DNA from 2 places in the Exiguobacterium sp. U13-1 genome. Region 1 is predicted to be linked to the other one. Evidence: a T-box and tRNA genes for the amino acid it is inferred to sense, from the RefSeq annotation. Region 1 holds a T-box; the other holds one or more tRNA genes.
The links. The T-box of region 1 lies ahead of tyrS (tyrosine--tRNA ligase). A T-box ahead of a tRNA ligase gene usually reads a tRNA of that ligase, here a tRNA-Tyr.

Region 1 (9,876 bases):
TTCTGCTTTCCTACTGAACCGTGGACGGAAACTCTCGTTACGCATCATCGAAGACGGAAACGACTATCCGATCATCGGGATGGATAACGAAGCACTCAGTCTCACACGAACAGATTCAGTCGATATCCAACTTTCTGAAAAAGAACTGAAAACCGTCAAACTGACGAATAATACATTTTGGCATAAGATTCAACGCTCGTTCTTATGACAATAAAAAAATCTGCCTCCTCGGGGCAGATTTTTTTATTGCGTCTTCCGTTACGTCACCCCTTATACTCCAATCAAAGGAGGTACACAACTGATGTATTCCACTCAGAAAATTGCCAAACTGACCGGCGTCACAAAACGAACACTCTATCATTATGAGACGATCGGTCTCCTCGTGCCAAAGCGTACCGATGCCGGTCACCGAAGTTACAGCAAGGAAGATCTTTTACGTTTACAACAAATCCTGCTCTATCGTTCACTTGATTTTCCACTGTCAGAAATCCGAAGATTACTCACGCAACCTGATTCCAATCATCATACGACACTGAAAAAGCAGATTGCGCTTCTTCAAGAAAAAGCTTCGCATTATCAAATGCTCGCTCAACTCGCTGAACAGACATTACTCACGTTAAAAGGAGGACTCCCCATGAAAGACGAACAATTATTCCGTGGTTTACGGCATGATGAGATCGTTACGCATGAAAAGCAACATGCAGATGAAGTCCAAAAACACTACGGCGACACCGACGCCTATCGAATCAGTGCAAAAAGACAACAACAACGTACTCCGAATGAGAAAGAACAACTGAGCACCATGCACAAACAGCTCGATCAGCGCTTGACGGTCCTTTACCGTGACGGGCGCATGACTACGGATCCAGACGTTCAACAAGTCGTCAAAGATCAACATGACTTCATCGATACGTACTATTACCCATGCGCATTATCTCTCTTTGCCTCACTCGGTCAGATGTATGTGTCTGACGAACGATTCCGTGCCTATTACGATGCGTATGCCCCTGGACTATCCACGTTCTATTCGGAAGCTATTTCACACTATGCGCAAACATCACACTAACGCGGCTTCCGCCTGATAAACGGTTTTTCCAGCTTGGACCGTCTCGACCAAACGGTTATTTAAGATCGCTTCCCCACGCAGGCGATAGAAGTCTTCTTCAAAGATGACGAAGTCGGCATCATAGCCAGGTAAGAGCAATCCTTTTCGACCATGTGTTTCCGTCGCGAGATGTGGATTTTTCGTAAAGAGCAATAAGGCTTCAAACATCGATAACGTCTCGTTCGTTTTATTGACACGCCCTGCCGTTCCTTCAGTTGCTGCATAAAGCGACCGTCGGACATCGGGGTCAGAGATCGGCGCATCTGCTCCGCCGCACAATAATGCGCCGGTCTCAGCTAACGAACGTAAGCGATAACTCCAGTCTAAGCGGTTCAACCCGAGTCGATCGACGATGAAATCGGCGTCATCCAGTAAAAAGACCGGTTGGACGTCAATCAAGACCGGTAACTTCCGAATTCGCGCAAGCGTTTCTGGTCGGACGACCGTCGCATGAATGATGCGATCTCGTTTCCCTTTTGGCGCAGGATACTTCTCGAGCACCTGTACGAACCGCTCGATCGCTAAATCCCCGATGACGTGTGCCGCGACTGTGAACCCGTAACTACGTGCACGTTTGACGAGTTGCTCGAGTTGTTCTGGCGTATGCACTTCAATACCACGTGTCGTCGGATCATCGGAATAACCACGACCGAGAAGAGCTGTTCGTCCTCCGAGAGCGCCGTCGACGAACAGTTTCATCGCACCAATTGACATCGTTGACGGTAAAGTAGGTTGTTGTTGCACGAACTCATCAATGACAAGATGATGCACGAGCAAATGCGTATGGAAGCCTGTCTCTTGCGTCACTTCCTTATAGGCTTGCAAGATGTCCGCGACATCACCGTGATACGACAAGTCTTCTGTGTGTGCCGCAATGATGCCGTATTGGTATAAATTCTTAATCGCTGACCGGAGGGACGATTTATTCCGCTCCAAGTTTCCAGCTTGTAACGCATATAAAGGTTCAAGCGCCGCATCGTACAAGAATCCGTCAGCTTCACCATTATCCGATATACCGACCTTTCCACCTTCGATGACAGTCGACGCTTTATATCCGAGCTGTTGGAACAAGACATCGTTGACAAGTGCTGTATGCCGGTCTGTTCGTTTCAACAAGGCAGGTGCATCAGGGAACAACTGATTGAGCCATGCTTTCGTCGGTGCACGATCAAGCTTCGTTTCGTCATAGCCTTCTGCCACATGGATCCCATTGACTGGTTCCGCCTTGAGAAAAGCTTGCCCTAACGCTTCAAGCGTCGTATAGCGCGAGGCATCGACACGATTGATCGCTTCCCCGTAACCGATCAGATGAATATGCGCATCCGTAAAGGCTGGATATACAGCTTTTCCGTTCAAGTCGTGAATTTGATCAATACGTCTACCGAAACGGCGGCGTAGCTTTCCTTCCTCTCCCATCGCGATGATCCGCGTCTTCTCGACGAACATCGCTGAATGGACATCCTCTTCGTGTGCCATCGTTCGAATCAATCCGTTTACGTATAGTGTTCCCATTCCACTCACTCCTCTTTTTACAAAAATAGGGTGACCATGACGGTCACCCTGAATTGTCGATCCTGATTTAAACGTGCAATGTTTCTTCTGGTGCACACGACCGTTTAATACGTTCGATCGCGGCCGGATCGTATTCATTTAGGACACGTTCCGCTAAGACAATCGTTCGTTCATAGTCTCCCGCTAAGAACTTCGTTTCCGCGATCGTCAGCGACATATGTATCTCGTTGTCGTGGCGACGGTACCGGTTCGCATACTGGACGAGCCGTTCGGCATACGTGACTTCGAACACTAATGTATCTAACCGTTCTTGCACATGTTTAAACGTTTCTTGGACGTCTTGACTTTGTGCGACGATCGATCGAACGTTAAACGGTAACTCTTCGAGCCGTGTTTCAAGCGTCTGCAGTGAACGATTCGCATTTCGGAGCGCTTCTTCCACCTCAGCCGGTAAGTTCGGTAATCCGAGTCGTTTCAGACGGAGACGTGTCTGCGACAGCTGATGACGCCATTCGACGATTCGTTCGCGAACTTCCGTCTCTTCTTTTCGAAGTGCCTGGAGTTCGACCGTAAAGCGTTCGTACTGAATCATCAACTGTTCTTCGAGGCGAATCGCATCGCGCATCTGATCTTCGAGCATACTGAACGGAATGATTTTTCCGGCAATCGACTCATCGAGATCTTTTGCAGCTTCAAACAGTAGCTCTTCGTCACGCTGGATCGTCTCATAATGAATCCCTAAATCTGCTGAGATTTCATATTTTTCACGTAAGATGCTGAATTCTTGTGCCAATTGATGAATCCGTTCACGCATCCGTAGCGCTTTTTGTTTCAAGAATTGATTTTCTTTTTTCACTTGATGACGCGCATCGACCTCACGACGGAATGTATCATACATTTGATCAACATCGGCCGATAACTGTTGAATCGCCTCTTCCAACCCGTCGACTTCTAGCATTTCGATTTTCTCAGAGAGGCTCAGACGTTGTTCCTCGAACCGTTTGATCTCGGATTGGAGACCGAGTGGTTCAAGTGGGTACCCATCTAACGACATCTCCTTATAGCCCGCTCCAAGCTGATCAATCCGTTGACGCAATTCATGAGCGAGAATCTTCCATTGTTTCGGTACGAGTTCGACGAGTTGACGCGTCGTTGCTACTTCTTGCTCGAGTAACAAGCTTGTTTCATACGCCTTCGTCACTTCACCTGAAGCTTCGTACTGACACATCTCATTCCAGTGCGCGTCGATCTGTTCACTTCGTTCTTCCAGACGCGCAAGCGCCGGACCAAATGAATTCGCTTGAATCAATAATGATTTCCGAACTTGCCCTGAATCGGCTTCCCCTTGCGCTTTCAGTTCGGCTAGAACCGATTGATTCGTTTTGAACGTCGACATCTCGACGAGCATCTCATCGATCAATCCTTCGAGTTCCGCAATCAATTGTTCCGTTACTTCGAGGTCATTCTTGACGGCGATGAACCGATATTTATCGAGCGCTTCCTCCGCCCGGTAAAGGGTCTCATCGATTTGGGCGACGTGGACCGTTAATAACTCTTCCCACGCTTGATGCCAGGAGCTGAACTTCGTCTCCGTCTCACCCGCCATCGGTAGTTGCTTTAAGTCCTGCAACTCCTTTGGAATCGATGCACTGACGATGCCTTGTTTGCGCATATCAAGTTCATCGATTTTCGCGTAGTATTTTTTTCGACTGATCATGCTAAATAGCATGACGAGTAATACGATGACGATGACTCCGATCACCCATGCCCACATTTGTCACGACCTCCACTCTGTCCTACGACTTTAGATTTTCTCTAAATCGCAATAATCTTATCCTTATAATAGTATAGCGCAACCGTTTTGCATAGATTTACAAGGGCTTTTCCTGATTTCTTCCGCTGTTTTGAATCCTTTTTCCAAAAATCAATTGTTTGTCAGCTACGCAAAAACTCGTTAAACTAAAAAAAATATGCTTTTCATGGGAGGAATTTTTATTATGTTCGAAACAAAGACATATGAAGGTGACCGGACGAAACAATATGACATGCTCTCAAAACAACTTGATGCGTTATTAATGGGAGAAGACAATCAAGTTGCGAACTTATCGAATGCGAGCGCGTTGCTCAACCAGTTCCTCGACCGTATCAACTGGGTCGGCTTCTATTTGACGGATACGGAGCAAAACCAACTTGTCCTCGGACCGTTCCAAGGACTTCCAGCATGTGTCCGTATTCCATTCGGTCGTGGTGTCTGCGGAACATCTGCAGCAGAGCAAACGACACAACGAATCGAAGATGTGCATCAGTTCCCAGGTCACATCGCATGTGACGCGGCTTCGAATTCAGAAATCGTCATTCCACTCGTCAAAGACGGACAAACGATCGGTGTCCTCGATATCGACAGCCCAGAATTCAATCGTTTTGACGAAGTCGATCAAGCTGGTCTAGAAGCATTCTGTACGACTCTGCTTCGCCATCTGTAATTCTGATTGACAGTCGATTGTCCACACCGTATACTTGTAAAAGTGCAGAAATGATAACGATAGCGGTCAAATCGCTTACGTATCACATTTCATGACTCGGTGAATAACCGGAGGGGCATCGTGTAACTTTGCTATCAAGCGAGGGTGCCACATCATGAAATGGGCGTAATGTGGGTTTGATGGCGTTATTATTTTTATGCAAATAATAACGAACAATAAGGAGGAGTCTTATTATGGCTCGCTATACAGGTCCAGCTTGGAAACTCTCACGTCGTCTCGGTATCTCACTTACTGAAACAGGAAAAGAAATCGCAAAACGCCCTTACGCACCAGGTCAACACGGTAACAGCCGTCGTAAAGTATCTGAGTACGGTCTTCAACTTCAAGCGAAGCAAACACTTCGTCACATGTACGGAGTAAACGAACGCCAATTCAACCGTATCTTCAACGATGCTGGCAAAATGCCTGGTATCCACGGTGAGAACTTCATGTTCTTACTCGAAGCACGTCTTGATAACGTCGTTTACCGTATGGGTATGGCTCGTACACGTCGTGCTGCTCGTCAGCTCGTCAACCACGGTCACATCCAAGTTGATGGACAACGCGTTGATATCCCATCATTCCGCGTGAAACCAGGTCAAACGATCTCAGTTCGCGAAAAATCGAAGAACTTTGTCGTTATCAAAGAAGCACTCGAAGTTGCTCCAGCAACTAAAGACTTCGTTACTTTCGATGCTGAGAAGCTCGAAGGAACATTCGTCCGTCTTCCAGAGCGTTCTGAATTGAACGATCAAATCCAAGAACAACTCGTCGTCGAGTACTACTCACGTTAATCGATTGTTCCAGCACTCACTTCGGTGGGTGCTTTTTTTATACCTATGACTAAAATGTATACCTGGTCTTAAAAAAAGAGTGACGTCATTTACATCCTTGTGTTAACCTTTAAATATAAATAGTTAACACAAACAGAAAAGAGGACTTCATTCATGAAAACAAGAGATTTAACATTCATTGCCCTTGGTGCTGCCATCATCGCAGCCGTCAGTTCTTTGCCACAGATTCAACTTGTCGGTGCCGTTCCGATCACGCTTCAGATGCTCGCGATCATGACGGTCAGCGCAATCCTTGGTGGCAAACGTGGCGGACTCGCTGTCTTGATTTTCTTATTACTCGCAGCAGCTGGTCTACCGGTGCTTGGCGGAAAAGGTGGACTTGCTCCATTCGTCGGACCAACCGTTGGGTACTTGATTGCCTTTCCGATTGCCGGTTTCTTCATCGGTCTTGTTGCAGAAAAAACGCGCCGCTTCGTTCCTCTCTTCATCGGGATGATCGTCTTCGGACTTGGTTTAGTTTACCTGCTTGGCACATTCGGTCTAATGGCTGTACTCGATCTATCGTTCAAAGATGCTTTTGCGATTAACTATCCGTTTGTCCTATGGGATACAATCAAAGCTGTCATCGCCACGACGATTGCCGTTCGCTTGTTACCACTCCGTTTATTCCGAACAGCTTAAAAATACGAGGCTGACTCATAAGTCAATTTATAAAAAGATAAGGGTGGCAGATCATGAGTCTGCCACCCTTATCTCGTAAAAAGAAGAATGACTCGTTGCACGCAACTCCTACAGGAATAAGCGCATTTTTGCGCTGTCAGAGACAAACAAGACCCGCTTTCCTGCTGAAGTGAAGCAGGAAAACTGGCTTGTGTCTCGCCTGAGGAAAGGGCGTGAAAAGACAAGTCATTCTTTTTTGAGTTAACCCTATTTAATTGATCATCAAGCATGCTCGACGACGAAGTATTTTTTCTTTCCGCGACGTACGATCGTAAAGCGACCGATTGCATCAGCTTCCGTGATTTCTTTCGTTAAATCTTGCTCGCGTTCTCCGTTCAGGTAGATCGCACCGTTTGTTACGTCTTCACGTGCTTGACGTTTTGACGGACTGATCTTCGCCTCAACGAGAACGTCGACGAGGTTTGTCGCTTCACCGAGTGTAAAGCGTGGCATTCCTTTGAACGCATCTTCGATATCTTCGACTTGCAACGATTTAATATCTCCACTAAAGAGTGCCGTCGTAATACGTTGTGCTTGTGTCAGACCTTCTTCACCATGGACGAGAACGGTCATCTCTTCTGCGAGACGACGTTGTGCGACGCGCTTCTCTGGTGCTGCTTTAACTTCTTCTGCGAGCGCATCAAGTTCTTCGTGCGTTAAGAACGTGAAGTATTTCAAGAACTTGATGACGTCAAGATCGTCAACGTTGAACCAGAACTGGTAGAACTCGTACGGTGATGTTTTGTCAGCATCTAACCAAACCGCACCACCTGCTGTCTTACCGAACTTTTGACCGTCTGCTTTTGTAACGAGCGGTACCGTCAAACCGAATGCTTTTTCTTCATGACCGGCACGACGAATCAATTCCATCCCTGCTGTGATGTTCCCCCACTGGTCACTTCCTCCGACTTGAAGGCGGCATCCTTTGTCTTCGTAAAGTTTCAAGAAGTCAAACGATTGAAGTAACATGTATGAGAACTCAGTGAACGAGATTCCGTTTTGAAGTCGTGAGTCAACAGAGTCTTTCGCAAGCATGTAGCTGACCGGGAAGTGTTTTCCGATATCACGCAAGAAATCGATGATCGTCAAGTCTTTCGTCCAGTCCAAGTTATTGGCGATCGTGACCGGGTTCTCTCCTTCAAGCGGTAAGAAACGCGACAGTTGATCTTTAATCCGGTTTGCAAATTCTTCAACGATATCCGATGTGTTCAATGAACGTTCCGTTGCGCGACCACTCGGGTCTCCAATCATTCCCGTCGCCCCACCGACGAGACCTACGACATGGTGACCTGCTTGTTGGAATCGTTTTAAGACTAAAATCGGCAACAAGTGCCCGATGTGCAATGAATCAGCTGTTGGATCGAAACCCGTGTATAGCGTCGTTGGTGTCTCGAGTAATGTCTTAAGTCCTTCTTCATCCGTCATTTGGTTAATTAAACCGCGAAATTCTAAATCCTCTAATAACGTCATTGTGTCTCCTCCTAAAGTTCACTTTTAACAATAAAAAACCGTCCCTTCGTCTAAGACGAAGGGACGGAAAATTCCGTGGTACCACCCTGATTGCCCTTTACATAAAAGGACCACTTGGTTCGTCGATAACGGGACGGACCGCTTGATTTCTCAAGAAACTCCCGGAAGCGTAATTCGTAAGTTCACTGTGTCCTAGTTCGCAGCACCACTAGGTCTCTGTCACAGGGAGTGACTTACTACTGTATTCCGATCACTGTTTAACGTAATATATGAAAATAAGATGGTTTCATGATACGTCGAAGGCGAATCCGCTGTCAAGTCCGATTTTACTGGTGGATTTATGGTATAATACGTCTATCTGTGATTTAATATTAATTTACACCTAAGTTTAAGATGCAAAGGAGATCATTTATGCGCGAGAACTGGTTCAAGTTTTGGAATCACCCCCGGACGAAAGCCGTTCGGCACTGGTCGAATATCACATACGATGTTTCGTGGAACATCATTTTATTCCTCATCATAGCAGTCCTTCTCATCGGCAGCTTCTCTGTCGGAGCGGCTGGAGGATATTTCGCTTCCCTCGTCAAAGATACGAAAGCACCACCTTTGACTGAGATGAAACAAGAAGTGAACAGTTATGCGGTGACAAGTCAAATTTATTGGGGAAGTGGCGAAAAGCTGACGAACATCTCAACGGATGAAGAACGTCAGCCGGTTGATATCAAGAATATCTCCCCTTATTTAATTGATGCGCTTCTATCAACGGAAGACGTAGATTTTTATCAACATGATGGAGTCGTTCCAAAAGCGACTTTACGAGCAGTCTTACAAGAATTGACGAATTCAGCGTCACGCACCGGCGGAAGTACGCTGACACAACAATTAATTAAAAACCAAATCCTGACGAACGAAGTTTCATTCGAACGGAAAGCAAAAGAGATCATCTTAGCGCTCCGCCTTGAAAATGCGATGTCAAAAGATGAAATTTTACAGGCATATTTGAATGTCGTCTCATTCGGACGAAATTCACTCGGGCGTAACATCGCTGGTATCGAAGCTGCCTCCCAAGGGGTCTTCAACAAATCAGCGAAAAAACTGACGTTACCACAAGCAGCTTTCCTCGCTGGTATTCCGAAAAACCCTTACTACTACACACCTTATCTACAGGGCGGTGTCGTCAAAAAGGACTTGACGCCAAGTGTCAATCGGATGAAGACCGTGTTGAAGCGAATGTATGTCGCAAAAAACATTACGAAAGAACAATATGAAAAAGCAATCAAACACGACATCACGAAAGACTTCGCGAAACAGTCGAAACGTTCGCGTGACACGTATCCGTATGTCTATGATTTAGCAGAACGTGAAGCGACGAAGATCATGACGAAGTACTTGATGAAACAAGATGGTGTGAAAGAAGACGAAGTCAAACCGTCTGAACTGGCAGAAGTCCGGGCAAACTATCAAGATCAAGCACTGGTTGCACTCCGTCAAGGTGGATACAAAGTTCATATGACGCTAGATAAAAAAATTCATGAATCGATGCAACAACCTGCGAAGAACAACGGGAACTTCCCTGGCGGCATGCAGTACAAACAAGTCGTGGATCCAAAAACGAAAAAAACCGTTTCGAAACAAGATCCAGAAGAGACAGCTGCGGTCATGGTTCAGAATGAGACGGGTCGTATTCTCGGATTCGTTGGTGGACGTTACCTTGATGGAAAAGCCGATGATTTCAACCGAGCATTCCAAGCGA
Region 2 (9,876 bases), 1.0 Mb from region 1:
CGTCAGGCATCAAAGTCAAGGAACGATGCGGAGTCCCGTAGGGACGTAGGTCACGATTTCACACTGCCAAGAAAAGCCTCTAGTGAGGGGGAAGGCGCCAGTACCGTAAACCGACACAGGTAGGCGAGATGAGAATTCTAAGACGCGCGGGATAACTCTCGTTAAGGAACTCGGCAAAATGGTCCCGTAACTTCGGGAGAAGGGACGCTCTACATGAGTAGAGCCGCAGTGAATAGGCCCAAACGACTGTTTAGCAAAAACACAGGTCTCTGCTAAATCGCAAGATGACGTATAGGGGCTGACGCCTGCCCGGTGCTGGAAGGTTAAGGGGATGGGTTAGCGCAAGCGAAGCTTTGAACCGAAGCCCCAGTAAACGGCGGCCGTAACTATAACGGTCCTAAGGTAGCGAAATTCCTTGTCGGGTAAGTTCCGACCCGCACGAAAGGCGTAACGATTTGGGCACTGTCTCAACGAGAGACCCGGTGAAATCATAGTACCTGTGAAGATGCAGGTTACCCGCGACAGGACGGAAAGACCCCATGGAGCTTTACTACAGCCTGATATTGAGGCTTTGTGCATGATGTACAGGATAGGCGGGAGACGTCGAGCCCGGAGCGCCAGCTTCGGAGGAGTCACCCTTGGGATACCGCCCTTCATGCATAGAGTCTCTAACTCGCAGCCGTAATCCGGCTGGAGGACCGTGTCAGGCGGGTAGTTTGACTGGGGCGGTCGCCTCCTAAACAGTAACGGAGGCGCCCAAAGGTTCCCTCAGAATGGTTGGAAATCATTCGTAGAGCGCAAAGGCAGAAGGGAGCTTGACTGCGAGACCTACAAGTCGAGCAGGGACGAAAGTCGGGCTTAGTGATCCGGTGGTTCCGCATGGAAGGGCCATCGCTCAACGGATAAAAGCTACCCTGGGGATAACAGGCTGATCTCCCCCAAGAGTCCACATCGACGGGGAGGTTTGGCACCTCGATGTCGGCTCATCGCATCCTGGGGCTGGAGTAGGTCCCAAGGGTTGGGCTGTTCGCCCATTAAAGCGGTACGCGAGCTGGGTTCAGAACGTCGTGAGACAGTTCGGTCCCTATCCGTCGTGGGCGCAGGAAATTTGAGGAGAGCTGTCCTTAGTACGAGAGGACCGGGATGGACGCACCGCTGGTGTACCAGTTGTTCCGCCAGGAGCATCGCTGGGTAGCTACGTGCGGACGGGATAAATGCTGAAAGCATCTAAGCATGAAGCCCCCTCCAAGATGAGATTTCCCTTTGAGTAATCAAGAAAGACCCCTCAGAGACGATGAGGTAGATAGGTCACGGGTGGAAGCATGGCGACATGTGGAGCTGAGTGATACTAATCGGTCGAGGCCTTGTTCTAGCAGATGCATTGTTGATGACTTCAGTTTTGAGGGCGCGAGCCCGATCGTCTGGTGACGATAGCCAAGTGGTCACACCCGTTCCCATGCCGAACACGGAAGTTAAGCACTTGAACGCCGAAAGTAGTTGGGGGCTTCCCCCTGTGAGGATAGGACGTTGCCAGGCATTTAATTTATTCCGCAATAGCTCAGTGGTAGAGCAACCGGCTGTTAACCGGTAGGTCGTAGGTTCAAATCCTACTTGCGGAGCCAATGGCCCGTTGGTCAAGCGGTTAAGACACCGCCCTTTCACGGCGGTAACACGGGTTCGAATCCCGTACGGGTCACCATTATATTTTTTGTGCCGGTGTAGCTCAGCTGGTAGAGCAACTGACTTGTAATCAGTAGGTCGCGGGTTCGACTCCTGTTGCCGGCACTGTTTTTTCTCAATTGTATAAGTTTCCTAGACAAACTGGGGGGGTAGCGAAGTGGCTAAACGCGGCGGACTGTAAATCCGCTCCCTCGGGTTCGGCGGTTCGAATCCGCCCCCCCCCACCATGTCGAGCCATTAGCTCAGTTGGTAGAGCATCTGACTTTTAATCAGAGGGTCGCAGGTTCGAATCCTGCATGGCTCATTTCTTGCGGAAGTAGTTCAGTGGTAGAATACGACCTTGCCAAGGTCGGGGTCGCGGGTTCGAATCCCGTCTTCCGCTTTTTCTTTTGGGGCCTTAGCTCAGCTGGGAGAGCGCCTGCCTTGCACGCAGGAGGTCAGCGGTTCGATCCCGCTAGGCTCCACCAATTTTATTTAAAGATCTTAAGCGAGTTTCGTTCGTCTTAAGTTTTTTTTATATGAAATGCCAAGCATAACCAGAGTACGTACGCAAGAACACCGTGATTCCCTTCACGGTGTTTTTTTGTATATTCATGCGTTTTTTTGTTGAGTTGAACCACTTGTTTGTTACCGCTTACAATGTATGTAGAAGTGACTATGACATAGGGGGAATATCGTATGAACATCGCGTATATCAGCGTACCGTACCGTTATGGACAAGGAAAGCCGGGCACTGAACACGGACCTGCTGCTGTCGAAAAAGCGGGTCTACTCGCGACACTCGAAGCACGGGGACAAGAAGCAGTACGCTACGGGGAAGCGGCTGTTTTATCCGAGGATGCAGTCCGAGAAGAAGATCCGAAGCTGAAACGTCTTGAAGGCGTCGTCCACACGACGAATGACTTGCATCTAATTGTACGTGATGCGTTATCGGAGCAACGTTTTCCGTTATTAGTCGGTGGCGATCACAGCATGGCGATCGGAACGATTGCAGGGTTACGTCAGACTGTACCACGTCTTGGCGTCATCTGGTTCGATGCACACGGTGATTTGAATACACCGGAAACATCACCGTCTGGTAACATCCACGGTATGCCGCTCGCTGTAGCCCTTGGGGAAGGACATCAGCGTTTAACGGAAGTCGGAGGAACAGATGTCAAGCTGCAACCGGAACATCTCGTCTTCATCGGATTACGTGACGTTGATCCAGGCGAACAAGAGCTGATTGATCGTCTTGGTATTCGTGTCTATGATATGGAAGCGATCCGAACTCGGGGAATGGACGCGATCATGGAAGAAGCGATTGCTTATTTGAAGGAAACGACGGATGCGTTCTATCTTAGCTTCGATATGGACGGTCTCGATCCATCACTCGTCGTCGGTACAGGAACACGTGTCGCTGACGGTATTTTCTTAGACGATGCGAAGACAGTGCTCAAGCATTGCGCAACGGCAGAAGACTTCATTGCAGCTGAATTCGTTGAAGTGAATCCGTTACTTGAAGAAGGAAACGGAACAGCAGAACTTGCGAATGAACTAATCGGAGATCTACTTTTGGCAATGGAAACACATCGCTTAGTAAAATAATGGATAGAACTTGAACTCTTTTCATCGGGGTTCAAGTTTTTTTTGTTACAATTTAAAAGGAGATGAAACATTTATCGGTCGACTTCGTATAAGAGATTGACCGCATAGAGCGGGGGGTATTCAAAGTGGAAGAAACGACACTACGCTTAATTGAGCGAGTGAAACAGGGAGACCGTGATGCATTCGCGGCACTTGTTGATCTATATAAGGAAGGTGCCTTTCTTGTGGCTTTCCGCGTCTTGCGCGATCGAATGGAGGCGGAGGATGCGACACAGGAAGCCTTCATCCGTGTATTTACGAAAATTGATTCGTATAATGCACAATGGAAGTTCCGGACTTGGTTGTACCGAATCGTCACGAACGTATCGATTGACCGATTACGGAAAAAGAAACCTGATTATTCTCTTGATGCTGAGATGTCAGGTACTGAAGGACTGACATTGTATTCACAACTCGAGAGCAAGGACACCTTGCCGGAGGACCAAGTGGTCGATAACGAGCAACGAAACGAAGTCGGGGACGCGATTGCAGCTTTACCAGAAAAATACCGTGTCCCACTCGTCCTGAAATATGTAGAGGATCTTTCGCTAAAGGAAATCAGTGAAATGATCGAATTACCTGTCGCTACTGTCAAAACTAGAATTCATCGTGGACGAGAAGCGCTGAAGAAGCATTTTGCCAAACGATGAGAAGGAGGAACTCACCATGTCACGAGAGCATGTACATGAACGGATCCAGGATTATTTAGATCAAAATCAACCACCTGAGGAATTCGAGCGATTAGAAGCAGAGTTACGAGAAGTAGACGCGATGGACGAGTTCGAAGAGTATCGACTCCTTGATGCTCGACTGCGTCAACTTCCAGCGCCCAAATTATCGGCAGATTTTACATCCCGCGTGCTGGCACAATTGCCCGACCAGGTGGAGACGCCAAGCGCTGCTTTGCTGCACCAACCGCAACCGTCTCGTTTTGGAGGGAAGATGAAGCAGTACCCATTGCTCGCGGCAGCGGCTGTTTTCTTACTCTTGTCGGTCGGTAGCCTTGGTGGTTATATGGCACAAGAAGAACATGACTTATCCTATACGAATGCACCAGGTATCGTCGCTCAAAATGGCGAGGTCGTCGTTCCGAAAGGCGTCACGGTCGATCAAGATCTATATGTCGAAGGTGGGAACGTCCGAATCGAAGGGAAAGTCAATGGCGACGTCATGACCGTTGACGGGAAAGCTTACACGGCGAGTGCTGGTAGCGTGACCGGAGAAATCAAGGAAATTGATCAATTATTCGAACGCGTTTGGTACGGAATCAAGCGTCTATTTCAATAATCAGCTGGGACGAGTCGAACTCGTCCCTTTGTGCTATAATGGAAACTGTTTAAATCAGATGAGTTAGGGGGCACGGTTGGTGAATTACTTCAGCTGGCAACCACTTCAATTTCAATTGTTGAAACTGGGAGAAAACGTACATTGGTACGATTATATTAATGACGTGATTGATATTGCGGTCGTGACGTTCGTCATTTACCGTCTCATGATCATTGTCAAAGGAACAAAAGCAGTCCAGCTCATTAAAGGGATCTCGGTCATTTTGATCAGTTGGTTCTTGAGTGGCTTTTTTGGACTTAAAACATTGCAATTCTTATTGAATCAAATCATCACCTACGGGTTACTGGGGATCATCATCATCTTCCAACCCGAACTAAGGCGTGGACTGGAACACTTAGGACGAACGAGTAAATTCTTCTCACGTAGTGCCATCAGTGATGAAGATGAACAAGTTCGAATCGTCGATGCACTCGTATCGTCTGCTCAGTACATGTCAAAACGTCGTATCGGAGCACTCGTGACGATTGAACGCGAGACAGGACTGAGTGAATACGTGGAGACGGGCATTCCGCTCGGTTCACAAATCACGAGTCAGTTGCTGATCAACTTGTTCATTCCGAATACTCCCTTACATGATGGTGCCGTCATCGTCCAGCAAGGCAAGTTAGCAGCAGCCGCTTGTTACTTACCGCTGTCTGAGAGTGCACATATCTCAAAAGAGCTTGGAACACGTCACCGCGCAGCAATTGGTGTCAGTGAGGTGACGGATAGCGTCACGCTCGTCGTCTCGGAAGAAACGGGTGGTGTCTCACTCGCCATCAATGGACGTCTGTACCGGGAACTCGACGAAGAATCCTTACGGACGAAGTTACTTGAGACGATCGTCAAAGCCGAACCGACGAATACTTCCTTCTTGAACTGGATGGGGGCGAAAAAATAATGTTCGAAAAGTGGTTCAATGAACGCTGGTTTTTACGCATCGTTGCCGTTGCCTTGGCCGTCATGTTGTATTTGATGGTCGCAGGTTCGAATACGACGGGAAAAAGTGATGCCGCTAGTCTATTACCGATCGCAGGACAAGGTTCGACGAAATTTGACGTGCCGGTCACGGTCCAGTATGATGAATCGCAGTGGGTCGCCTATAATATTCCAAATAGTATGGAAGTGACCGTCAAAGGGCCGTCGAGTAGCTTGACGATGCTCCGGCTCGTCCAGGATTTTGGATTATCGATTGATTTGAAAGGACTCGACCCTGGCTATCATCGTGTCCGTGTCACAGCAACCGGCTTCGGAAAAGATGTCGAGGTGACACCGAAACAGGAGACGATTGAAGTTTTCCTCGATAAGAAGATTACAAAGGAAGTACCGGTACAAGTCGCATTACTCAATAAAAACAAAATCGCTGAAGGATATGTCGCTGGAGAAGCGCAACCGAACCAACAAACTGTTGAAGTCACGGGAGGCGCAGAGAAGTTACAGGCGATTTCAGCAATCCAAGTACCGATCGATGTGACCGGTCGAGCAGAGACGTTTAAAGAGACGTTCAATGCTAAAGCGACTGACACGAACGGGAATACGATCAGTGCATCTTATCAACCGGAACAATTAGAAATCACAGTACCGATCTATAAGGAAAGTAAGACGGTACCGATTAATGTGAAGACAAAAGACAACGTCAAAAAAGGGTATACCGTCGTCAAGATTGTTCCCGTCACGACGGAAGCTCGTCTATATGGAACAAAAGAAGAATTAGAGCGCATCGGTTCTGTTGATACGGAAGCGGTCTCGCTCAAAGGATTGACGAAGACGACCGAAAAAACCGTCAAACTCGTCGAACCAGAAAACGCGACGGCGATGGATCCGACACAGGTCACCGTCAATATCGTCGTCGAAAAAGAAAATGCCAATTCGACGACAGAAACCGTCGAGGATCGAGCGGAGAAAACAATTCCAGGTGTGACGGTCACGCTAAATGGATTCGATGAATCAAAGTATACGATTGATTACAATCAAACGATTGATGTCGTCGTCCGCGGGAAAGAATCTGATTTAGCATCGATTGATGCGACGGATATCAAAGCGGTCATCGACGTGACAGGATTAAAAGAAGGAACGCATGGATTGCCGATCTCGTATCAGACATCAAAAGCCTTTGATGTCTTGCGTCCGGATAATATGGATGTCACATTAAAAGCGATTCCCCGGACATCGATTCCGACCAATTAAAACAAATTAGTGAAATGAGGAAATAACACATGGGTAAGTATTTTGGAACTGACGGCGTACGCGGCGTCGCAAACGTAGAATTGACACCGGAACTTGCGTATCGCCTCGGTCGAACAGGTGGTTACGTGTTGACGAAACACGAAAGCACACGACCAAAAGTCTTGATTGGACGCGATACACGTGTATCTGGTCAAATGCTTGAGAATGCACTCATCGCGGGTCTGTTATCAATCGGTGCAGAAGTCATGCGTCTTGGTGTCATCTCGACACCAGGTGTCGCATACCTGACAAAAACGATGGATGCGACAGCCGGAGTCATGATCTCTGCATCGCACAATCCAGTGGAAGATAACGGGATCAAGTTCTTCGGTTCAGACGGCTTTAAGCTCGATGACGCAACAGAACTTGAAATCGAAGCATTACTCGACGAAGCAGAAGATACATTGCCACGTCCAGCCGGAAAAGAACTCGGCTTCGTTCATGATTACTATGAAGGGGCTCAGAAATATCTCCACATGCTTCGTCAGACATCGGATGAAGATTTCTCAGGCATCCATGTTGCGATCGACGGCGCACACGGGGCGACGTCAAGCCTCGCACCACGTCTATTCGGTGACTTGGAAGCGGAAGTATCGACGATCGGTACAACTCCGAACGGACTCAACATCAATGATGGTGTCGGTTCGACACACCCTGAACATCTTGCTGCCTTCGTTAAGGAAAAAGGCGCAGATGTTGGTTTATCGTTTGATGGAGACGGCGACCGCTTGATCGCAGTCGATGAGAACGGTGATATCGTGGATGGCGATAAAATCATGTTCATCTGCGGGAAATACTTGAACGAACTCGGTCGTCTGAAAGACAACACGATCGTTGCGACGGTCATGAGTAACCTCGGTTTCCATAAAACCGTCGAAGAAAACGGGATGACGGCGCTTCAAACAGCGGTCGGTGACCGTTATGTCGTCGAAGAGATGCGTAAGAACGACTATACACTCGGTGGCGAACAGTCTGGTCATATCATCTTCATGGATTACTCAACGACAGGGGACGGCATGTTGTCGGGCGTCCAGTTGTTGCAAATCATGAAAGCGACAGGGAAGAAGTTATCGGAACTCGCAGCTGAGATGCCGATCTTCCCACAACGTCTCGTAAACATCCGTGTTTCAGACAAAAATGGCGCAATGAGCGGTCCTGCCGTGCAAGCGATCATTGCAGAAGTCGAAGCGGAGATGGCGGGGAACGGACGGATTCTCGTCCGTGCGTCAGGAACAGAACCACTCGTTCGTGTCATGGCAGAAGCTCCGACACAAGAAGCGTGTGATGCGTACGTCGAGCGGATCGCGAATGTCGTTCGTGAGAACTACGCGTTACAAGAAAACTAAGCAGCCTGAAGCAGAGCGATTGCTCTGCTTCTTTTTTTACAATTATTTTAGAAAAACAGATTGAGATTTTTACAAAATATAGGGATTATACGTATTGATTAGAAAAATATCGGGAATAGTTACAAATACGTTACCTTTCTTGCTTTTTCACATTAAAGTTCGTATGATGGTGAAGTCGGACAGAAACGGGGTCAGACGGAAACAAGAAGCGCCAGGGCTTTCTTCGTAGGATGAAAGCTGACGAGGTGGAGGTTTATCGAATCATTCGGCGGATGCCTCCCGGTACCAGATCCATACCGTAAATCGTTCTGAAATCGTTCAAGTGATTGGACGGACAAACAGACCGATCGGGATCCTCTCAACAAGAGCCGTTTCCTCTTTAGGGAAATACTTGTAAATGGAGAGATGTAACATGTGCGGAATCGTAGGTATGATCGGACAGGTCAACACGAAGGAAATTTTATTAAAAGGTCTCGAGAAGCTCGAGTACCGCGGCTATGACTCGGCAGGTCTTGCGTTCGTCAACGACGGCGTTCAAGTCCACAAAGAAGTAGGCCGGATTGCTGCGCTACGCGAAGTCGTTCCTGCTGATGCAGACGGCACAGTCGGAATCGGACACACACGCTGGGCGACACACGGTGTCCCAAGCGTACCAAACGCGCACCCGCACCAAAGTGCGTCAGCACGTTTCACACTCGTGCACAACGGCGTCATCGAGAACGATGAGCAGCTAAAAGCAGAATTGAATGTCGATCTCCTCAGCGACACGGATACAGAAGTCATCGTTCAGATGATCGAAAAGAACTTCAACGAGACAGGTGACGTCGCGGAAGCATTCCGTCAAACACTCCGTGTCTTGCACGGTTCGTATGCCCTCGCATTGATCGATGCTGAAAATCCAGACGTCTTATACGTCGCAAAAAACAAATCACCACTTCTCGTTGGTCTCGGTGACGGTACGTTCAACGTCGTCGCATCAGACGCAATGGCAATGTTACAAGTAACGGATCAATTCATCGAGTTGCATGATGGCGAGATGATCATCTTGACGCGTGATAGCGTCACGATCCAAGATCTCGATGGGAACGTCCAAGAGCGTGAAGCGTACACGGCTGAAATCGATGCATCAGACATCGAAAAAGGAACGTACGCGCACTACATGCTCAAAGAGATGGATGAGCAACCAGCGGTCATCCGTAACATCGTTCAAAAATATCAAAACGAAGCAGGCGACATCACACTCGACCAATCGGTCCGTGATCTCGTACTCGGTCGTGACCGTGTCTATATCATCGGTTGCGGAACAAGCTACCATGCTGGTTTGATCGGAAAACAGTTGATCGAACAAATCGCAGGCATCCCGACAGAAGTTCACATCTCTTCTGAGTTCGGATACAACATGCCATTATTGACAGAGAAACCGCTCTTCCTCTTCCTTTCACAATCAGGTGAAACAGCGGATAGCCGTGCCGTTCTCGTCGAAGCGAAGAAACTCGGCCACCCGGCACTGACGATCACGAACGTTCCAGGATCAACATTGTCACGTGAAGCGAACGCAACATTGTTGCTCCACGCAGGTCCAGAAATCGCCGTTGCTTCAACAAAAGCGTATACAGCTCAAATCGCTGTTCTCGCTGTTCTTGCGTTTGACCTTGCTCAAGCGAAAGGGGTT

Region 2: it encodes a tRNA-Tyr, which carries the amino acid that the T-box ahead of tyrS (tyrosine--tRNA ligase) is inferred to sense. The anticodon was not compared.

The regions. Positions count from the first base shown of each region.
Region 1 is NZ_CP015731.1:2,785,463-2,795,338, forward strand. Features, by position in the region: gene ESP131_RS14465 (NAD kinase) at 1-208, shown strand, start outside; gene ESP131_RS14470 (MerR family transcriptional regulator) at 302-1,066, shown strand; gene ESP131_RS14475 (amidohydrolase) at 1,058-2,617, opposite strand; gene ezrA (septation ring formation regulator EzrA) at 2,685-4,391, opposite strand; gene ESP131_RS14485 (GAF domain-containing protein) at 4,615-5,100, shown strand; gene rpsD (30S ribosomal protein S4) at 5,334-5,933, shown strand; gene ESP131_RS14495 (biotin transporter BioY) at 6,087-6,614, shown strand; gene tyrS (tyrosine--tRNA ligase) at 6,876-8,123, opposite strand; T-box leader at 8,180-8,386, opposite strand; gene ESP131_RS14505 (transglycosylase domain-containing protein) at 8,535-9,876, shown strand, end outside.
Region 2 is NZ_CP015731.1:577,520-587,395, forward strand. Features, by position in the region: rRNA gene ESP131_RS03085 (23S ribosomal RNA) at 1-1,372, shown strand, start outside; rRNA gene rrf (5S ribosomal RNA) at 1,421-1,536, shown strand; tRNA gene ESP131_RS03095 (tRNA-Asn) at 1,548-1,622, shown strand; tRNA gene ESP131_RS03100 (tRNA-Glu) at 1,625-1,699, shown strand; tRNA gene ESP131_RS03105 (tRNA-Thr) at 1,713-1,785, shown strand; tRNA gene ESP131_RS03110 (tRNA-Tyr) at 1,824-1,907, shown strand; tRNA gene ESP131_RS03115 (tRNA-Lys) at 1,912-1,984, shown strand; tRNA gene ESP131_RS03120 (tRNA-Gly) at 1,991-2,062, shown strand; tRNA gene ESP131_RS03125 (tRNA-Ala) at 2,072-2,147, shown strand; gene rocF (arginase) at 2,359-3,267, shown strand; gene sigW (RNA polymerase sigma factor SigW) at 3,393-3,956, shown strand; gene ESP131_RS03140 (anti-sigma factor) at 3,973-4,593, shown strand; gene cdaA (diadenylate cyclase CdaA) at 4,673-5,533, shown strand; gene ESP131_RS03150 (CdaR family protein) at 5,533-6,819, shown strand; gene glmM (phosphoglucosamine mutase) at 6,849-8,204, shown strand; gene glmS (glutamine--fructose-6-phosphate transaminase (isomerizing)) at 8,617-9,876, shown strand, end outside.